DNA from 3 places in the Carboxydothermus ferrireducens DSM 11255 genome. Region 2 is predicted to be linked to each of the others. Evidence: riboswitches for the same ligand, from Rfam matches in the RefSeq annotation. Region 2 holds a riboswitch; each other region holds the start of a gene.

The links. A riboswitch is a leader RNA that binds a small molecule or an ion and turns the genes downstream of it on or off. The one in region 2 is predicted to bind thiamine pyrophosphate.
Region 1: another riboswitch for thiamine pyrophosphate. It lies ahead of thiS (sulfur carrier protein ThiS); the one in region 2 lies ahead of CARFE_RS0101320 (thiamine phosphate synthase).
Region 3: another riboswitch for thiamine pyrophosphate. It lies ahead of thiT (energy-coupled thiamine transporter ThiT); the one in region 2 lies ahead of CARFE_RS0101320 (thiamine phosphate synthase).

What each region holds. Positions count from the first base shown of each region.
Region 1 is NZ_ATYG01000026.1:22,538-29,888, reverse strand. Features, by position in the region: gene CARFE_RS0110225 (UxaA family hydrolase) at 1-516, shown strand, start outside; gene CARFE_RS0110220 (2-keto-3-deoxygluconate permease) at 754-1,716, shown strand; gene CARFE_RS0110215 (four-carbon acid sugar kinase family protein) at 1,921-3,219, shown strand; gene pdxA (4-hydroxythreonine-4-phosphate dehydrogenase PdxA) at 3,221-4,216, shown strand; TPP riboswitch at 4,418-4,539, shown strand; gene thiS (sulfur carrier protein ThiS) at 4,663-4,854, shown strand; gene CARFE_RS0110200 (thiazole synthase) at 4,886-5,650, shown strand; gene thiH (2-iminoacetate synthase ThiH) at 5,686-6,807, shown strand; gene thiF (sulfur carrier protein ThiS adenylyltransferase ThiF) at 6,794-7,351, shown strand, end outside.
Region 2 is NZ_ATYG01000001.1:242,631-249,981, reverse strand. Features, by position in the region: gene thiL (thiamine-phosphate kinase) at 1-669, opposite strand, end outside; gene thiM (hydroxyethylthiazole kinase) at 674-1,477, opposite strand; gene thiC (phosphomethylpyrimidine synthase ThiC) at 1,470-2,759, opposite strand; gene CARFE_RS0101320 (thiamine phosphate synthase) at 2,766-3,794, opposite strand; TPP riboswitch at 3,853-3,966, opposite strand; gene acs (acetate--CoA ligase) at 4,150-6,108, shown strand; gene CARFE_RS13845 (sigma 54-interacting transcriptional regulator) at 6,145-7,351, shown strand, end outside.
Region 3 is NZ_ATYG01000004.1:48,653-56,003, forward strand. Features, by position in the region: gene CARFE_RS0103185 (SH3 domain-containing protein) at 1-702, opposite strand, end outside; gene CARFE_RS0103190 (thiamine diphosphokinase) at 1,033-1,644, opposite strand; gene thiT (energy-coupled thiamine transporter ThiT) at 1,645-2,160, opposite strand; TPP riboswitch at 2,231-2,338, opposite strand; gene CARFE_RS0103200 (DEAD/DEAH box helicase) at 2,364-3,656, opposite strand; gene CARFE_RS0103210 (4Fe-4S binding protein) at 3,887-4,861, shown strand; gene CARFE_RS0103215 (class I SAM-dependent methyltransferase) at 4,875-5,582, shown strand; gene CARFE_RS0103220 (hypothetical protein) at 5,660-6,283, opposite strand; gene CARFE_RS0103225 (hypothetical protein) at 6,378-6,764, opposite strand; gene CARFE_RS14095 (6-bladed beta-propeller) at 6,947-7,351, opposite strand, start outside.

The sequences.
Region 1 (7,351 bases), on a different contig from region 2:
TGTGAGGAAAAAGCCAAAACAATGGGAGTTGACATGCGTGGAGGACAGCCAACCCCTGGAAATATCGAAGGTGGTATAAGTACCATAGAAGAAAAATCCCTTGGATGTATATATAAGGGAGGTACTAAACCAGTACAGGGAGTCTTGGAATACGCAGAGGCACCAACAGGTAAAGGGCTTTATATTATGGATACCCCAGGACAGGATATTGAATCGATAACAGGGATGACAGCAGGTGGAGCGCAACTAGTAATCTTTACAACAGGTAGAGGAACACCAACTGGCTCACCCATAGCTCCAGTAATAAAAATTACTGCTAACCCTGATACATTTAAAAAGATGGAAGACAATATCGATTTTAATGCAAGCACGATAATTTTAGGAGATGAAACTATTCGGGAAGCAGGCGAACGGTTATTTAGTGAAATGTTAGAAGTTTGCAATGGCAAGCTTACCAAAGCCGAGGCTCTGAAACATAGAGAATTTGGAATATATAAACTTATTTCAACCTTTTAAAGATTCAATTTATATGCATAAAAGTTTATAGCAGTCCCCCCTTTTTTTAGAGGGGGACTATCACCTTAAAACATTGCAACTGCTATACTAAATGCTTTGCAGAATTTCTCGATATCTTCTGAATTAGAAATAAGCTTAAATTTCGTAAATTTTTAATTTTGGTCTAATTATAATTTATGTAAATTTTTTAGAATAATCTAATTTATTTAAACTAAAATTTTGCAAGGAGGGAGCCAAATGAAAATTAAAGCAACTTTAGAACGTGTACCTGGTGGTATGATGGTCATTCCCCTTTTTTTGGGTACATTAATTAATACACTTTTTCCAAATGCAGCAAACACATTTGGATCCTTTACAGGAGCTTTACTAACCGGCGCTTTACCAATTTTAGCAGTATTTTTTGTATGCATGGGAGCAACCATAGATTTTAAAGCGACACCTTACATTTTAAAAAAAGGTGGAGCTTTATGGATTACAAAAATATTAATTGGAGTTATCGTAGGAGTTATAGGTGCCAAATTTCTTGGAGAAGGAATGATAAAAAGTGGTCCGTTTGTCGGACTTTCGGTTTTAGCTCTTGTAGCATCGATGAATGATACAAATGGTGGCTTATATATGGCCTTAATGGGACAATTTGGCAAAAAAGAAGACGTAGCAGCTTATTCTGTTATGAGCTTAGAATCTGGGCCGTTTTTTACAATGGTGACATTAGGAGTGGCAGGACTTTCAGCATTTCCATGGCAAATGCTTGTTGGAGCAATACTTCCTCTTATAATTGGTATGATTTTGGGTAATTTAGATAAAGAACTGAGGGAATTTTTAGGTAGAGCAGTACCAGTATTAATACCGTTTTTTGCTTTTGGGCTTGGAGCCAAAATGAATTTGCTTGATGTATGGAAGGCTGGACTTGTAGGTATCTTGGTGGGCGTTGCTGTAGTAGTTATTACAGGAACGGCGTTATTTATTGCTGATCGGTTAACAGGTGGTAACGGAATAGCCGGGTTAGCGGCTGCATCCACTGCAGGAAATGCTGCAGCAGTCCCAGCTGTAGTTGCATCAGCAAACCATGCCTATGCTCCAGTTGCACCAGCGGCTACAGCAATAGTAGCTTCGTCAGTTATTGTTACTGCATTTTTGGTTCCAATTATAACCGCTTGGTGGGCAAAACGTATCGGTGTTGTAAATAACAATGCCGCATAAAATTTTGAATAAAAGCATTATATCTGAATCTTACATTAGGATAAATGTTATAGGGGTCAAGGGTAAGCAAGTTTCAAAATGTGTGGTTCCTTGACCCCTAAAATTCTAAAATGTTATATGTACTGCAATTTTTACTTTTCTCTAAAAAATGAAAAAATATAAAAACTGATAAAGAAAACTAGAGAAAAAAGGAAGTGGTATAATGTGAAACAAATTGCTATTATTGCCGATGATTTAACTGGGGCCTCAGATACCGGTGTTCAATTTACCCAAAAAGGACTAGAAACCTTGGTTATCTTTGATGCAAAAAACTTTTTTGAAGATGCTAAAAATGTGAATGTAGTTGTTATTGATACTGACAGCCGTTCTCTTACTTCTTCTGCTGCTTATCAAAAAATAAAAGAAGTTTCTCAAGTATTAAAACCTAAAGGATACAAGCTAATTTATAAAAAAATAGATTCTACACTTCGTGGAAATATTGGTGCAGAAATAGATGCCATAATGGATGTTATTACTTTTGATTTTGCAGCTATAGTGCCGGCTTATCCTAAAATGGGCCGAACCACAATTGAAGGGCAACATTTTTTACATGGAGTTCCGATTGATAAAACTGAAATCGCAAATGATCCTATATGCCCTGTCAAAGATTCCAATATAGTATCTTTATTATCGAGTCAATCAAAAAGAAATATTGGCTTAGTTAACCTGCAAACAATACGATCAGGGATTGAAAATATAAAAGCCAAAGTTGATAATTTATTAAAAAAAGATGTCCAGCTAATAGTATTCGATTCTAAAACAAGTCAAGACTTAAAAATCGTAACCGAATATCTTTCTTCAAGCAACTATCAAATTCTTTGGGTTGGTTCAGCTGGGCTAGCAGAGTCTTTACTAGATGCACTTGAGTTTACCTTTAATGACATATCGCAATTTAAATTACTTTCAACAGAAAATCCGGTATTGCTTGTTATTGGAAGCATTTCAAAAATAACTCAGCAACAGCTTTCAATTATACTTAAACAACCTAACGTAACTTCGGTAAAACTGGACCCATTAAATGTTTTAAAAGATGAACAATATAATAATGAAATTTCTCGTTGCCTCGTTGAAATAAAATTAGCATTAAAAAAAGGATTTGATGTGGCTTTTCATGTCAATTCGTCACCTGAAATTGTGCAAAAGACACAAGAAATAGGAAAACTTCTTAATATTCCGCAAAACCAAATATCGAATAGAATTGCAGATGCTCTTGGCATCATTTCAAGCCAAGTTATTAAGGAAATTCCTTTGCAAGGACTTATTTTAACAGGAGGAGATACAGCAAAATCAGTATGCAAACACCTTGGAGTTAGAGGTTTGAAGTTGATTAAAGAACTAGAACCAGGGGTCCCAATAAGCCAACTTATTGGCTTTGGTAATTTGTTGGCAATTACGAAAGCCGGTGCTTTTGGAACAGAAAGAACTCTTATTAATGCAGTACACTTTTTGAAAGGAGATAGGTGATATGTCAAGACCGGTAATCGGAATTACTATGGGAGATGCAGCAGGAGTAGGGCCAGAGATAATAATGAAGGCGCTACGCGATCCTGAAATTTATGCAATCTGTAAACCATTGGTTATAGGCGATGCAAAGATACTGCAACGGGCTGAAACTTTTATCCATACTGGACTTCATATTAAACCGATTCAGAATATCGATGAAGCAGAATTTAAATTTGGGATAGTTGAGTGTTTGGATCTTAATTTACTTCCTCCTGATATTCCCTTTGGACAAGTTTCAGCAAAAGCTGGAGATGCAGCTTTTCGCTATTTAGAAAAAGCTATTGAACTAGCAAAAGAAGGTAAGATTGATGCTATTTGTACAGCACCCCTAAATAAAGAAGCACTGCATAAAGCAGGTCATATGTATCCTGGCCATACTGAGATATTGGCAGAGCTAACAAACACAAAAGATTTTGCAATGATCCTATCTGCACCCAAATTAAAAGTCATACACGTAACAACACATGTGGGATTAAAAGATGCTATAGATATGATTAACCCGAATCGTGTATACAAAGTTATAAAACTTGCTCATGATATCTTAAAAAAAGCTGGTTATTCGAATCCCAGAATTGCGGTTTGTGGAATAAACCCGCATGCTGGCGAAAATGGATTATTTGGCTACAGAGAAGAAGAAGAAAAAATTATCCCAGCGATTAAAAAAGCTCAACAAGAAGGAATAAATGCGATTGGTCCTTTGCCAGCAGATACGGTATTTTACAGAGCTATCAGAGGCGATTTTGATATTGCTGTTGCTATGTACCATGATCAAGGCCATGCCCCTGTCAAAGTATTGGGGTTAGAAGTTGGGGTGAATATTACTGCAGGCCTTCCTTTTGTCAGGACAAGTGTTGACCATGGCACCGCCTTTGACATTGCTGGAAAAGGAATTGCAAATGAATTAAGTATGAAAGAAGCAATCCGCCAAGCTGTTGAATTGACTTCCAAAAAAATTTAGATAAAAATTAATATCAATTTACCAATCTCCATCGAAAAGGACATTTCGCTAAAACAATGATATTGGCTCTTCGCTAAGTAGTATGGGTAAATGTCTCTAATGATTGTATTAGCATTAGGACTAAAAATCTATTGGATTGTCACAAAAAGTGAAATTTAACTTGAAATGATTAACAAAAGTTGTTAAAATTAAAAAAAACTAAATATGGTTTAGGGGAGCTGAGGGGGTAAGCTCGGCTGAGAGTAGGCACCGAAAACCCTGTGCCTTGACCCTTGGAACCTGCTCCGGGTAATGCCGGCGAAGGGAAAAAGACGACGTTAAAGCCTTTAATGCTAATTACAACCGGCATTAAAGGCTTTTTTATTTAAAGTATTTAAATGGCATCATAAGAAAACCGCCGGCGAAATGGCGGTTTTTTATTTGGTGTTGAAGAAAGGGGGGAGTTCATGCTTAAGGTCAATGACAAAGAGCTGAAATTTACGGGAAGTATTAAAGAATTACTTGATTACTTAAAACTCAACCAATCTTCATGTGCTGTTTTGGTAAATGGTGAAATTATCAAGAGGGAAAGCTGGGAAGAGTACCTGCTCAAAAATGATGATTATGTGGAGATTGTTAGTTTTGTGGGTGGGGGTTAATAGTTAAAAATTTACCAGGGAAGGTGATTACATGTTTACTATTGGCGGTAGAACGTTAAAATCAAGGCTTTTTGTTGGCACAGGTAAGTTACCGGATTATGCTTTAATTTCCAGGATGTATTATGAAGCAAAGGTTGAGGTTTTTACTGTGGCTGTTCGCAGAATTGGTCTCAATACAAAACATGAAAAAAGTGTTTTAGAGTTTATTCCCAAAGAGGCAGTAATTATGGTAAACACTTCGGGGGCAACAAACTATAAGGAAGCTATCAAAATTGCTCAAATTGGCAGAGAGTTGACTTCTTCTGACTGGGTTAAGGTTGAAATTGAAAAAGATACGAAATACTTATTTCCAGATAACTATGAGACCCTCAAGGCGTGTGAGATTCTGGTGAAAGAAGGATTTAAAGTTTTTCCTTACATTTACCCTGATTTAAACATCGCTAAAGAGCTTGAACAGATTGGTGTTACGGCGGTAATGCCCCTTGCAGCACCTATCGGAACAAACAAAGGGATTGGTTGTGAAGTTTTATTAAAGCCAATAATTGCTGAAGTTGAGATACCTGTAATAATCGATGCTGGAATTGGCCGACCGTCTCATGCTGCACAAGCAATGGAACTTGGGGCTGATGCAGTTTTAATCAATACTGCCATTGCTACGGCAAAAGATCCTTTGGTAATGACCCTGGCTTTTTCCAAAGCAGTTGAAGCGGGAAGGCTTGCTTATGAGATTGGACTATTAAAAGAGTACGAATATGCTCAGGCATCGTCTCCTCTTGAAGATTTTATAAAGGGATAAAGAGTTTGATTTAAAAAGGTTAGAAGGTGTTAGCTGTGCTTGATTATTTACAAAAATGTTTTGAACTTTATTTTAGGTATGAGCAATATGTTCCTTCCTTTTCTGAAGCTTTGGATATTTTAGCAAAAGACTATTTGGATAAAATTGACTTAGTCAAGCTTTTAAATGTTGAGGATGAAGAAATAATAAAACTTATGGCAAAAAAAGCCAAAAGAATTACGGAACTTAATTTTGGAAAAGTTATTTTATTGTATGCTCCATTGTATATAGCTAACTTTTGTGAAAATGGGTGTGTTTACTGTGGTTTTTCCAAACTAAGAAAATACCCACGGGAAAAACTTAGTTTAGAGCAAATGGAAGAAGAAATGCAGCAGATAAAAAGTGAGGGAATTGACTCTATTTTACTTTTAACCGGTGAGGACAGGAAAAATTCGCCTTTTGCCTATATAAAAAATGCCTGTAAGCTTGCCACTAAATATTTTTCAGAGGTTTCAATCGAAGTTTATCCCCTTTCCAAAGAAGAGTACGAAGAATTAGCAAGAATTGGGGTTATAGGTATTACCATTTATCAAGAAACGTATATAAAGAAAGATTATGAAAAGCTGCATCTTTTTGGTCCAAAAAAAGATTATGAATTTAGGCTTTATACTCCGGAAAGAGCATTAAAAGCGGGGTTTAAAGCGGCAAGTATAGGACCGCTTTTAGGATTATCTTTGCCCAAACTGGATGTGTATTCGGCAATTTTACATGCTGACTATTTAATGAAAAAGTATCCTCAAGCGGAGATTGCGATTTCTTTTCCAAGATTAAGGGCTGCCAATACGGCATTTAAGGCCAAACATGTGGTATCCGATAAAGAGTTTATTAAGTTTTTGCTTGTGGCCAGACTCTATTTGCCCCGGATTGGTATTAATCTTTCGACGCGGGAGAGGCCAAGCTTACGAGATGCTCTTCTGGACATTTGCATTACAAAGATGTCAGCCGGTTCCAAAACAACTGTCGGAGGGTATTTTAGCAAAAAGGAGGATTCCCAAGGGCAGTTTGAAGTTGAAGATCGAAGAATGGTAGCTGAGATAATTGAGGTTATAAGAAAAAAAGGGTTGAGGCCAGAGTTTACAAATTGGATAAGAGGTGTAAGGCCTTATGAACTCCTTTAATTTAATGCTGAAAAATTATTTTGATGATGATTTATTGCAGAAGCTAAATAGAGTAAAAATACTAATTATTGGCTGTGGAGGGCTTGGGTCACACATTGCTTGGATGCTGGTTCGTTGCGGGGTTCAGAATTTGAAGATTGTTGATTTTGATCGGGTTGAGCTTACAAATTTAAATAGGCAAGGTTATTTTTTGGCGCATGTGGGTCTACCTAAGGTATTAGCCTTAAAAGATATTCTTACCCAAATTAATCCAGGAGCAAATATTGCCATAGCAGTTGAAAAAATTGATAGTAAAAATGTTGAAAAAATAATTATGTCCTATGATGTTATTGTGGAGGCTGTAGATGATGAAACAACAAAAGCTTTAATTTTCGAAGCAGCTATGAAACTAAACAAAAAGGTTGTTGGTGCTTCCGGAGTAGCTGGCTTTGGCGATTGTGAGCGTATACAAATCAAAAGAGGTAGGAACTTTGTTATTGTTGGTGATTTTGCAACTTCTGTCAAAGATAAAAAACCTTATGCTCCTAAAGTAACGGCCGTTGCT
Region 2 (7,351 bases):
ACCGTCACTTAAATCATTGGTAGAAGTAGCAAATTTTTCCCGGCAGAGAAGCTGGCCTAATTCCAATCTGGGTTCGGGTTCCAGGTGCCGGGATATCAGATATTTTTCCACTTCTTCCGGCAATAAACCCAATTTTTCCTTTAAAAGCAAATAAAGTCCTGCCGCGCTATCTCCGAGATAACCGGAGACATATACCCCATCCCCGGGTTTTGCTCCGCTTCGGGTTAAAACTCCTTTTTCTAAGGCTTCCCCCAGTACCGTAACCGCCACCATTATTTCGCTGCCAGCTCCGGTAGTATCGCCACCAATTAAAGTAACCCCATACTCTTTAGCCATACTTTTTAATCCCTGGTAAAAGCCTTCAACAAAATTAACTTCAGTGGTTTTGGGCAAAGCCAGGCTCACCAGACAAAAGCGAGGTATGCCGCCCATTGCCGCAATGTCGCTTAAATTTACCGCTAAAGCCTTTTTCCCCAATATTTCCGGCTTCGTGTAACTTCGCTTAAAATGGATGTTTTCCACCAGTAAATCAGTGGTAACAAGGAGCTTTCCCTTAATTTCAACTACCGCTGCATCATCCCCGATTCCCAAAATAACCCCGGGGGATACTTCAGTAGCTTTCTGGGCAATAGCTATAACCCCTTCTTCCCCAATCTTCGTTATTTCCATTTTCTCACCGTAGCGCTTGAACTTTTTCCGAAGTTAACTCCAAAAACTCTTCTTTAGTTAAATTATAAAGAGAATCTATAAAATTTACCAGAAAACTTCCGGGGCCGGCACTTATTTTCCGGGCTTTTTCGGAAGCCGCTCCGTAAAAAGCTAAAGCCGCTAAGGCCGCAAGAGCCGGTTCATCAGTTACCCCAACAAAAGCACCAATTAAAGAGGTGAGAGCACACCCGGTTCCGGTCACTTTTTGAAGCATTATATCCCCGGTACGGTTTAAATACAATTCTCCTTCAGCAATAACGTAATCTACCGGCCCAGTTGCCACCACAACAGTTTTGTAGCGTTTAGCCACTTCCGTAAGATTTTCGGCTGCAAAATCGGACGCCTGGCTGTCCACCCCTTTTACCTGACCGGAGTTTCCCCTCAAAAAACTTATCTCTCCGTAATTACCCCGAACCAAGGTAAAATTGCCGGTAGCTAACAGTTCAAATACCGTATCATTACGATAATTGGTTGCTCCCAAACCCACCGGGTCTAACAGCAAAGGCTTTTGATATTTATTGGCCAAATAAACTGCTTTCTTAAAATACTCAACCTGACGGGAGTGAAGGGTTCCGATATTTATGACTACTGCATTAGCAATTTTGACCAATTCATCAGCTTCTTCTATCCCCTTCGACATAATCGGCGAAGCCCCGGCCGCTAAAAGTACGTTTGCGGTAAAATTAGTCACCACATTATTGGTTAAATTTACCACCAGAGGAGATAAGTCCCGGACCTTCTCCCGGATTTCCCATAGGGTGTTAAGCATTTTTTCCGCCCCTTTCATTCATAATTTTCATGGCACAAAGTTCCCCGCACATGGAACAGCTCTTTATGTCTTGAGAGCCGCGCTCTATTCGCATTTTCCTGGCCCGCTCGGGATTTATTGCCAGTTCAAACTGCCGTTCCCAGTTTAACTCTTTTCGGGCTACACTCATTTCATAATCCCGGTTCCAGGCTTCCCGGTTCCCCCGGGCCAAATCGGCTGCATGGGCCGCAATTTTTAAGGCAATTACCCCTTCTTCTACATCTTCCACCGTGGGCAATCCTAAATGTTCCGCTGGAGTAACGTAGCAGAGGAAATCCGCCCCAAAGTACGCAGCCCAGGCGCCACCAATCGCCGCAGTAATATGGTCGTATCCCGGAGCAATGTCGGTAACCAGTGGCCCTAATACATAAAAGGGAGCATTGGCGCAAAGCCGCTTCATAAGCTTTACGTTCATTTCAATTTGATTGATGGGCACATGCCCGGGGCCTTCCACCATAACCTGGACGCCTTGATTTTGGGCGTACTTAACCAGTTCGCCGAGCTTCATTAATTCCATAATTTGCAGCTGGTCAGTAGCATCCGCAATACTTCCCGGTCTTAAACCGTCCCCCAGGCTTAAGGTAACGTCGTATTTCCGGCAAATAGCTAAAAGCCGGTCGAACTGTTCATACAAAGGATTTTCTCTTCCGTTTTTCTCCATCCAGGCAATGGTTAGTGAGCCTCCCCGGCTTACCACCTCCGTTACCCTGGGAAAACGGTCAAGAACCTTAAGGATTTCCCGGGTCACCCCCACATGCACCGTCATAAAGTCTACGCCGTCAGTTGCCTGTCTTTCGATAACGTCAAACAGCAGTTCCGGATCCAAACGACTTATATCACCGTATTTATTTAGCGTTTCAGCCGCCGCCTGGTATAAAGGTACGGTCCCTACCGGCACCGAACTTTCTTTGATAATCGCCCTTCGAATTTCATCAAGATTTCCGCCGGTACTTAAGTCCATTATTGCATCGGCTCCCGCTTTAATAGCCACCTTTACTTTTTTTAGTTCATCTTCGTAAAAACAGCGATTTTCCGAAGTCCCAAGGTTAGCATTTACTTTTACTTTAAGCCCCGCTCCAATACCTTTGGGATGCAAATTCCGGTGATTAACATTAGCAGGTATTACCACTTCCCCCAGAGCTACCTTTTGCCGGATTTCTTCCGGCGATTTTCCTTCCTCCGCCGCCACTACTTCCATTTCCCTGGTAATAACTCCCTCTTTTGCTTTTAAAAGCTGAGTCATTATCGCTCACTCCCTTGCTTTAATTATTGTTTCCCGTAGTTCATAAACTGCCCGCGCCGGACTTTCCGCTCCAAATACAGCCGAAATTACCGCAATCCCATCGGCCCCGGCACGAATAACCTCAAAAACCTTTTCCCGATCAATACCCCCAATAGCTATTACCGGGGTATTGGGAAACTCCTCTTTAAGCTTCTGAATCACTTCTACCCCGCAGGGCGGTGCGGCATCTTCCTTGGTGGTTGTAGGAAAAATTGGCCCAAGCCCAAGATAATCGGCTCCCGCCTTTATTCCTAAAACCCCTTCTTCATAATTGGTAGCCGAAAGCCCGACAATTTTTCCGGGAAAATGCTTTCTTGCCACCTCCAGGGGTAAATCCTCCTGTCCCAGATGTACCCCATCGGCATTTAAAGCAATTCCCAGGTCCAGCCGGTCGTTTACAAAAAACGAAACCCCATATTTTGCACAAAGCTCTTTCAGCCTTAGCCCCTCCCGGTACATTTCGGCTCCCTTTTTTCCTTTTGCCCGGTACTGGAAAGCCGTCACTCCATTTTTCAGGCAATCTTCGACAACCCTCCAGAACTTTTCTTCGTTAAGGTAAGCATCATCGGTAAGTACGTATAAGGTTAAATCCACCGAAGGCTTAATCAAGGTTAAAACTTCTTTTTCCAGCTCATAAAGTAAAAACCTTGCTTTTTTGGCATTAAGGACAATCGCAGCATCTAACAGCTTCCCAAATTCTTCTAAAACCCTCAGGCTTTCCTGGGCTCTTTTGGCGTTGGCTAACACCACCTCCCGCAAATTATTCCTGGCCATCTCCTCTGAGCTTAGTTCCTGTCCCGGGTCGTTTTGAGCATCCCGATACCACAAGGGATTTCCAGCAAGACTTTTTTCTATTTCTTTGATAAAATGTCGCAAATGTTTAAATTCCTCAAATAATTTTCTGCTCACCAAACCAAAGCGAGCTACTTCCTCCAGCACCCGGATTCCTTCCCGGGCCCGGTTTAAATTAACATCAATAATCCGGTAAATTTCCATCAAATACCTCCCCGAAAAAAATAAACCCCTTCCAGAAGATGGAAGAGGTTGGTGGTAACTTATCATTATTTCCTCTCCCTCCGCTGGCATTACCCAGAGCAGGTTCAAAGGGTAGACTTCTTCATCGCGAAGCCTTCTCAGCCGGGCTCATCCGGCACCCCTGAGGTTTTTTGTTATTTTTAATTTATCTAAATAACTATAAATTGTCAAGATAATCTAACAGACCACCATTTTTCTGACCAATAAAAAGCAGATTTTAGCATTTCAACTCTGCATTTTAACATTTAACCCTTTTTTTACCTCAAACCGATTCTCCTTATTTAAAATTATAAAAAAAACTCCAGGGGGGATCTGGATGACAGAATTAACCGAAGAGTTAAAAATGATTAAAGAAAGTAAGATTTTTTATCCCAATCCGGAAAAAGTAAAAAAATCGGTAGCGGGCAGTATTGAAAAATTCAACGAACTTTTAAAACTATCCTGGGATAACCCGGAAAAGTTCTGGGATGATGTGGCGCGTGAACTGTGGTGGCTTCATCCCTGGGAAAAAACTTTTGAAGGAAGTCTTCCTGATTTTCGCTACTTTATTGGTGGTATTACCAATCCAGCTTACAACATGCTGGATCGCCACCTGGAAAAAGGAGCAGACAATAAACTGGCGCTTATCTGGGAAGGTGAAAATTATGAAACAAAATTTTACACCTACCGCATGCTCTGGGCCGAAGTTAACCGTTTTGCCAACGTCTTAAAAAGCTTTGGCCTCAAAAAAGGCGACCGGGTGGCCATTTATCTTCCCAACCTGGCCGAAACGGTCATTGCCGTTTTAGCCTGCTACCGCACCGGCATTATTTTCAATACCGTTTTTTCCGGTTTTTCCGAACAGGCCTTACGGGACCGGCTCATTCATTATGAGCCGCAGGTCTTAGTTACCGCCGATGGTGGCTATCGCCGGGGTAAAGAAATACCCTTAAAACCCAAAGCTGATCAGGCTATCGAAGGAATCAGCAGTATCCAGAAAGTGGTGGTAGTTAAAAGAACCAACACACCGGTTAAGATGGTTCCGGGCAGGGATTACTGGTGGGATGAATTAATGCAAAAAGCCCCAATAGACTGTCCACCGGAACCCATCGAAGCTAACGAACAGGGTCTGGTATTTTATACCAGCGGCACTACCGGAAAACCCAAAGGTGTGGTTCATTCCGGTGTGGCCTTTACGGTAAACAATTACATTTACGCCAAATATCACTTAGACCTGCACCCCGAAGATATTTTATGGTGCACGGCGGACATCGGCTGGCTTACAATGCATATCTGGGGTATTGTCGGCGCCCTCACCAACGGTATTACTACCATTTTTTACGAAGGAGCTATCGACTACCCTAAACCCGATCGTTTTTATCAGATAATCCATAAATACCGGGTAAATAAATTATTTACCGCACCAACTGCCGTACGAATGCTAATGCGTTACGGCGAACAGTATATGGAACCCTACGACCTTTCCTGCCTGGATGTGATTTGCACGGTGGGAGAACCGCTCAATCCCGAAGCCTGGTACTGGATGTATAAAAATTTAGGTAAAGAAAAAATTTACATTAACAATACCTGGGGACAAACGGAAACGGCGGGCACCCCTCTGGCCGGTGCAGCCTGGATTACCCCGATGAAGCCGGGATCCTGCGGTATTCAGTTTTTAGGGGCAAAGTTAGAAGTGGTTGACGAAGAAGGAAATCCGGTACCTCCGGAAACTCCCGGTAATTTAATTATGACAAGACCAATTCCTATGCTGGTACGTACCCTCTGGAAGGAACACGATCTTTATCTTAGAAGCTATTTCAGTCGGGTACCGGGAGCTTATTTCACCAATGATGGTGCAGTAAAGGATAAGGATGGCCACTTTTGGGTTACCGGTCGTATCGATGATGTAATTAACGTTGCCGGTCACCGCCTCAGTACCATGGAAATGGAAAGTGCCATCATTGAAGTGGAAGGAGTTGCCGAAGTGGCAGTGGTAGGTGCTCCCGATGAAATCAAGGGTTTAGTTCCGATTGCCTTTGTAACTTTGCGTCAAGGCTACGAAGCTACTCCCCAATTAGAAGAAAAGATTCGAAAAATAGTTGTGGAGAAAATCGGAAAGATCGCCGAACCGGCCAAAATCTACTTTACACCGGTTATGCCCAAGACTGCCAGCGGTAAAATTATGCGCCGTTTATTAAAAGAGCTTGTAACCAAGGGTGAAGTTAAAGGCGATGTTACCAGTCTGGAGGATGTAACTACTTTAGAAAAAATTAAGGAAATTATTAGCGGGCGGTAAAATACCGCCCTTTTTTAGCAGGAAGGGGTGACATCCATGCAAATAAAGCAAATAATGACTACCAACCTGGTTACCATAAAGCCCGACGGTACTTTACGGGAAGCTACGCATCTCATGCGTCTTAATAAAGTTGATGCTTTACCGGTGGTGGACCAGGATTATAAACTTTTAGGGCTAATTACTAAAAGTCACGTCCTGGATGCTTTCCTTAATAACATACCAGCCGATACGCCGGTAAAAAACCTGATGATTACAGAACTTTTTACCTTTACCCCGGAGGATGATGCCGATAAAACCTGGGAAGTACCGGTAGGCAGGGTACCGGTAGTAGATAATGAAGGCAAAATTATTGGTATTGTCACCCGTACCGATTTAATCCGCAGTTATTACAAAGAATTAAAAAGGCTAAATTTAATCCTAAACGAACGCGTGGAAAATTACCGGGAAGCTCTCAAACACTTCAGGGAAAGCCAATACCAGCAACCGGTAATTTATAAAAGTTCCGCTATGGAACAGGTAGTGGAACTGGCCCGCCGCGTTGCAGATATAGATGCTACGGTGCTTATTTTGGGAGAATCCGGTTCCGGCAAGGAAGTAATTGCCTCCCTCATTCACCAGGAAAGCAGGCGCCGCACGGAAAATTTTATTAAAATAAATTGTTCTGCCATACCAGAAAACCTTTTAGAGTCAGAGCTTTTCGGCTACGAGCAGGGAGCTTTTTCCGGCGCCAATAAAAACGGTAAACCCGGTCTTTTTGAACTGGCCAATCACGGAACAATTTTTTTAGATGAAATCGGCGATCTTCCCCAACAGCTACAAGCAAAACTTTTAAGGGTTCTCCAGGACAAGGAAATTTACCGGTTAGGAGGTACCACTCCAAGAAAGTTAGACGTTAGAATAATTGCCGCTACCAATAAAGATCTCGCCCAAATGGTGAAAAACAAAACTTTTCGGGAAGACCTTTATTATCGTTTAAACGTTATTCCTATCGTAATTCCCCCCTTGCGGGAACGGCGCGAAGATATCCCGCCCCTAATTAATTATTTCCTGGAGGTATTTAACAAAAAGCACGGTTATAATAAAATTTTTGCCCCCGAATTGGTCGATTTTTTAACCGAACAGCCCTGGCCCGGAAATGTCCGGGAGCTCAGCAATACCGTAGAGCGTCTGATAATCATTTCAAGAGGAAATATCATAACTTTGGAAGATTACCAAAACCTGACCGCTCCTTCGTCTAAAATAA
Region 3 (7,351 bases), on a different contig from region 2:
CACTTTAGCCGGATCGGTCATGTGGATGGGCTCTAAGTCCCCCCGCTTGTTGTTGGGGCCACCGCCAGCAAAAGCATGGCACTGGAGGCAGTTTTTATTATCGGGGGTCTTCTTAATTGATTTTAGGGCTGCTGTAATATCAACCGTTCCAGAAACGTTTGCTTTTTTCACATAGGCAATATCAATTACCGAGGTATTTGGAATGTAATACAAGTTACCATACGCATCCTGCACAATAGTTTTCAGGTTCCTGTTGTATACCGAATAATCGGCATGGCAAATTAAACAGTCAACGTTTTCCTTATCTTTTGCCTCATCAATTTTATCCGGCCTTGAACCCATACCTACGTGGCACTGGCCACAGCCACCTTTGACATTAGCCCCGTTTTTATTAACTAAAATTCCCAGAAAGTTAATATCCGGGGTAATGCAAAAATCGTTTAAGCCCCCAAGTTTCCCTACCGGCTTATCGGCGGGCCAGGGCTTACCGGCAGCATCAATCAGGTTTACCGCTTTGCTCTGCCAGGTATAGTGGTCCGAGTGGATAACATCGTTTACCTGCTTGGGGTGGCATGGTAAACAGGACTTGGACCCCTCATACTTTTGAATAAACAATGAGTGATCCATGGCTGCCAGGGCGGTACCGCTAAAAAGAAGTACAAACGCCGCCAGCAGTAAAAAGATTAAGCTTTTCCTCCTCATCACATCACCTCTCCTTTTGTTTTTATTAACACCGGGAGAGGCAGGGCAAGAGTTAAACTTTACATATAGCCCAGCACTTCCCGGGATTAATCGTTATAAGAGGTCATTAACTTGCACTATTTTTCTTTTATATGCTTTTTTCGACTTTTTTATGGATTTCCCTGCTTATAGTTGTATAAATTTTATTTATATACATAAAATGTTTAAAACCTTTTTTCTCTTGACATTACGCTATTTTTAGCAGAAATATTTTTAGAAAAAATTTATTAGCTACCTCGATATAATTAAACCTTACCGTTACTCCGGTAAGGTCCCAAAAAAATGCCCAAATCAAAAAACTTGCAGTAGTATTAATTTACCGGTCACCCAGGAAATTCTGACCGTATCGGCTATAAACTCATTTGACAGTCCCAAAGTAGTCCCCCAGGATAAATTAGCCCCAACAAGCGGGTATTTAGCTCCTTCGATAGTAAGGCCGGTAACTTCTCCGGTAAGGGGAATAACCGAAAATAACTGCCCGGGTTTCCCTTTTAATGTAAGGGGATTTTTATTTATATAACCGATAAAATCGTGACCATACCAGGTAACGGGGTAGCTACATTTAGCAAGGAGTAGCAAATTTGCAAAAAAGTGGTCGCTCCGTCCCCCGGTTCCTCCTACCACTACAATCTCGGAAGCATCCAGGTCCTGCGCTGTTTGTACAGCTGCTTCTAAATCGGTAAAATCTTTTTCGGCAGGATAAATTTTAAGCTTTACCCCTTTTCTTTTAAACTCTTCCTGCAAGTTTTTCGGAAGCGAGTCCATATCCCCCAGTAAAAGATCGGGTATGACCTCCGGGGGCAAATGCCTTGCCCCACCATCGGCCACTATTAAGTAATCCTCCGGTGTTAAATCCGGTAAAAAGCCGGGGGCCTCACCCCCGGCAAAAATTATAACCCGCATTTACGTCACCTTCCGCAAGCGTTCAAAGATTTTCAGCAAGTAAACTGCCCCCAGGGTTAAAATTAATTCCGGCAGCAGGTAACTACCATTATAAATTGCCGAATACACCCAGGGGCTTTGACCTTTTGGCGCATAGCTCGCAAAAAACACCACTCCGGATATGAGGTGGGATAAAAACCGTCCAAGAATTGCCAGTACCACTCCCGGATACGGCGACTTTTTGACAAAAAGTCCCGCCAGGCCAAGGGCCCCAAAAGCCACCGGATAATCCAAAAGAAACTGAACGGGATGAACGAAATACGGTTCAATTAAATACTGTAACAAACCATACAAGACCCCTACCAGTAACCCCGGTAAAAGCCCTTCGGTATAAGCAAAATAAATTACCGGCAGCATGGATAAGAGCGTTACCGAACCCCCCTGGGGCATCTGCCAGATTTTTATGAAACTTAAAACCACAGCAAGAGCTAAAGCAAGCCCCCCGCGGGTCACCACCCGCAAGTCTAACCCTTTCATCAGCCACCCTCCTTTTTCCCGGCCACCAGACAAAAAAGCCCGTCTCCGGCAAAGCGGAAAACGGGCTTATCTTCCAGTTACCCCACTTTCCCTACGCCGGTATTACCCGGATCAGGTTCAAAGGGTTGGGAGAACTCTCCCTCTCAGCCGGTTTTGACCGGCACCCCCAGTGGCCGTTTAGTATTTTTTTACAATTATAACCGCTAAAAACCATTCTGTAAAGACCGATTTTCCAGAAGATACAAAGTTGCCCCTAAAAGCTGCTCCGACTCTTCCTCTTCTAAAAGTCTGGCCGCCATTTCCAGATATAAAGCCGGTACCCCTTTGGTAATGGTATCCAGAATTTTCTTGGCAATTTTTTTGAATCTGGCTTCTTCCAAATCCACCGGCTCCGGCAGTATTTCCCGCTTTAAGCGCTTATTTATTGCCTCTTCTATGGCTTTTAAAAGCTTTCTTTCCCGGTAGTTAATCAGGGTAATGGCCTTTCCTTCCCTGCCCGCCCGGCCGGTACGTCCAATACGGTGGATATAGCTTTCCGGGTTCTGGGGAATATCGAAATTGATGACATGGGAAACATCGGGAATGTCAAGGCCCCGGGCGGCTACATCGGTAGCCACCAAAAGTTCGGTTTTCCCGGCTTTAAAGCTTTTAATGGTCTGAGTGCGTTCCCGCTGGCTCATATCCCCGTGCAATCCTTTAGCTGCATAACCCCGGAAGTTTAATTGCTCTACTACCTCATCAACCCGCTTTTTGGTGCGACAAAACACAATAGCCTGGATGGGTAGCTCGCTGTTTAAGATACTGACAAGTCCCTCGATTTTTTCCGTTTCCGGAAGCTCGTAATATACCTGGCGAATCGCCGGCACGGTTTTTTCCCTGCCAACCAGTTTAACCGTTTTATACCCCCCTAAAAACTTTTTAATTATGGTTTTTATCGGAGCCGGCAGCGTTGCCGAGAAAAGCAAGGTTTGCTGGCGGTTGGTCAGGGTATTTAAAATTGCCTCGATATCATCGATAAAGCCCATATCCAGCATTTCATCGGCTTCGTCCAGGATAACAGTTTTGATCTCTGCCGCCGGAAAAGTCTTCCGGCCGATATGGTCTAAGATTCGTCCCGGGGTCCCCACAATCACTTCTACCCCCTGGCGAAGTCCCCGGATTTGCCGCTCAATAGCCTGGCCGCCGTATACCGCCAGAGCCCGGACTTTAAGATATTTTCCGAGTTTGGCCACTTCATCGGCCACCTGCAGTGCCAGCTCCCGGGTCGGAGTAACGATCAACACTTGAGCTTTCTTTCCCCGCTGAATTCTTTGTAACACCGGTAAAAGGTAGGCGGCGGTTTTTCCGGTTCCGGTAGGAGCCTGACCCACCAGGTTATGTCCTTCTAAAATAAGAGGAATAGCCTCCTTTTGAATGGGAGTAGGCATTTCAAACCCCAGGTCGTTCACCGCTTTTAAAAGCGGTGTGATTAATCCCAATTTTTTAAACTCTTCCATGAAAAACTCTCCTTTTTCCTTTTTTCATTTTTAATTTGGGCAAAATAGCTGGATTTATGCTTAAAACATAAAAAGCCTTTCTGCAGCTTGGCAGAAAGGCTTACCATTTCTTGCCTCATGTATTATAAACCATTCTTTTCCGTAATGCAAGGTTTATTTTATTTGTGAGAAGTATCACGGAAAAGTTTTTACCATTATTTTATAATGCAAGTAAAAGGAGGGACTTAGCCTTGCTCCGAAAGATTAGCCAGTATTACTATCTTCTCTTTTTTTCTGTAGCCGGTTTTTTCTTTTATAAGGCAGTAACTTTATTCCCCACCGAAGGGGTTTCGGCGTTAAAATACCGTTTTCCTTCAATCGAAGGCTTTCTCCCTATTTCAGCCCTGGTAGCTTTAAAAAGCTATTTATTTACCGGAGTTTTTGACCCGGTTCACCCGGCAGGACTTACGATTTTAATTTTAATTATTTTGAGTGCTTTTCTCTTTAAGCGCGGATTTTGCAGCCATATCTGCCCCATCGGTACCGTATCGGAACTTCTGTACCGTTTTCGAAAAAAAATAATCCCCGGAGATTTACTAATTCCAACCTGGTTTGGCTATTTACTTGCCGGCATTAAGTATCTTATCGCTTTGTTCTTTATAAAAGTAATTTTAATTGACATGCCACCGGAAGCTACCTGGCAGTTTGTCCAATCACCCTACAATGCGGTTGCCGATATTAAAATGCTGAAATTTTTCTTAAATCCTTCCGCTTTAACCGTAAAGGTACTTATCGTCTTAATAGTTTTATCCCTTACTTTTCCTCAATTCTGGTGCCGGTTTCTCTGTCCTTATGGAGCTTTCATAAATATTTTTGCTTTTTTCTCGCCCCTAACTATAAAAAGAAATAACGAAAGCTGTATTTCCTGTAAAAAATGCGATAAAATTTGTCCCGGCAATTTAAAGGTTTCGACCCTAAATGCCGTTACCTCTCCCGAATGTACGTTATGCTGTAGTTGCCTTGAAGTCTGTCCGGTAAAAAACACCTTGTTTCTTGGCAGCAGAATTGGAAAATTTACCTTAACCCCTTTTCAGTATTCTTTAATTCTTTTGGGCTTTTTTATTGGCGACATGATTATTGCTAAAATTACCGGACGCTGGCAGTCCACAGTATTACCAGAACTCTGGCAAGCTTATTACCCGCTGGTCGACAAGCTTACCCACTGAGGAGGAAGGATGGATGGGCTTCTCTCTTTTAAACCGGTATTACGATCTCTTGTTCCCGGCCAATGTTACGGTAGTAAATAGTTTAAAAAAACTTTTTACCCCGGCAAAAAAACTTTTGGACGCGGGCTGCGGTACCGGTAATTACGCCCTCTCTTTGGCCGAAAGCGGTTTTGAAGTAACGGGTATAGATATAAACCCTGAATTTGTAAGTCTGGCCCGGGAAAAGGCGCGGGGTAAAAACAATGTTAAATTTTTAATTTCAGACCTTACTGCCTTCCACTTAGAGGAACCTTTTGAGGGTATTTTTTGTATCGGCAACACCTTACCGGTTTTAGGAGAGGATGGTATAAAAAAAGCTCTGGCAAACTTTTTTAAACATTTACTTCCAGGAGGTCTCTTAGTAGGTCAAACGGTGAACTTTGCCTTATTTTTAAAAACCGGCGTTTTCCCTTTCCCCGAAAAAAAGCTTTTGGAGCTGGATTTAATTTTCCGCCGGCGGTACGAACTTTTTGGCGATTTGGTGCGGTTCTCCCTTGAACTTGTTTTCCTGCAAAAAGGAGAAATTTACACCGACCAGATGTTTTTATATCCGGTTACTGTGGAAAAGTTAAAAACCTTTTTGGAAGATGCCGGCTTTCGGGAAATCGGCTTTTACCGGGATTTCACCCTTACACCCTATGATCCCGAAGGTCGGGATTTAGTGTTTACTGCGCGAAAATAGGCAATTCCCCGCCTTATCGGGCGGGGAATTTTGTTGCATTTTTGTAGGGCCGGCTTCTGCCGATTAAACAAAAACTTTTATTGCTGATTTAACGCTTCCTTTTGGGCTTCATGCATTTCTTTCATGGCCTTGATCTGGTCTTTTATCTGGGTAAGCTGCTCCTTCGTCAGATTTTCGCCGGCAAAATCTTCTCTGCTCATTTTTTCATCGGTTTTTAAAATTAAATCCAGGATATCCTTATAAACGCTTTCGATTTCATTGGGCACCCGGACAATTTCCCATCCCCGGGTTTCGGGGTTCTGCCGTAAAACCGCAATACCTACAATTGCCATCTCGTTGGGCTGGTTTTCTAACTGGATTATCCGGACGTGACCGACAGTAGCAAACTCTCCCTTTTGGTCGGCAGGAAATACCTTAACCAGCCGGGACTTGACAATCTTCACCTGCTTGACCGATGCTTCCATATCCGCTTCGGAAATCATGTCCCGGGACATTTTGGTCATTAATTTATACGCCGGCTGCCAGCGGCCTTTTTCCAAAAGGGCATAAAAGGAAACCGCCGCATCCTCAGGAGTCGCGGTTTTCACCACTATCCCCGTTTCTTTATCCACAAACGCGCCGGGTCCAGCACCAATCGCCCCTCCCAAAGTCACTAACAGGATTAACTGTAATAAAAACGCTGCCACCAAAAAACGCTGCATCCTTTTCCCTCCCGCAGGTATACTATAACTAAAAAGTTATATTCTCTCTTTCTCCCCGATTTCCTGCAAAGCTACTTAAAAAAACCCTTGCAAATTACCGGACACTTACCACCTTCCATCCGCCCCACTCGCGGACCAAACCAATTTCTACCGTATATACTACATCCCCCTGGGCCACTCCCCGTTTAAATTCCCGGTAAAAAAAATTCCTGCAAAACTCGGGAAAAGTCGGTTCAAAGGAAAAACCCTGCTTCTCCATTTCATGGACAAAAATATCTAAAGATTTTAGTTTCTCTTGTGATAAATCGTCCTTTATGGTACGTGATAAATATGTAAAGGCAGTTTTGTTATCACCTTTTGCCAAAGCTCCTTCAAACTTACCAAACACGTCCTCCGGCTTTTCCCAGACCCGAAAACCATAAGCCAAGACACCAAGGATAACTAATAACAATAAAAATAAAATTCCAATCTTTTTAGCCAATAAAAATCCCTCCTTAAGAAGTAATTCGACTTCAAGGATGGATTCCCTGCTAATTTCAGACATAGTATTCTCAAAAATAGAATACACGGATAAAAATTCCAGCTAATAGCTACCAAATTAATGCGTTTCAAAAGTAAAAAAGCTGCCCATTTAATTTAGCAGCTCTTTTACTGGTCGCATTATCAGCTTTGATATACGACCACCCGCTGGTTTACGGTGTCGGTAATGTAAATCCGGCCCTGGTCATCAACGAAAAGCCCGTTGGGCAAAATAAATTGGTTTAGCTCAGCCCCTTTGCTGCCAAAGGTAAAGAGGAAATTACCCTGCTCATCAAAGCCACAAACCCGGCTATTTAAATTATCCACCACATACAGTACTCCCCGGCCATCTACTCCAACTCCCCGGGGGTTAATAAAGGAAAAGGTCTCACCATTGTTGTTGCCGCCGGTTAAAGTATAGGCATAACCGCCAAGGAGGTTAAAGACCTGCACCCGGTCGTTACCGGAGTCAGCGACATAAATCTTACCATTGGTAACCCAGACACAGTTAGGAGCCCTAAATTCACCGTTGGCAGTACCCATCTTCCC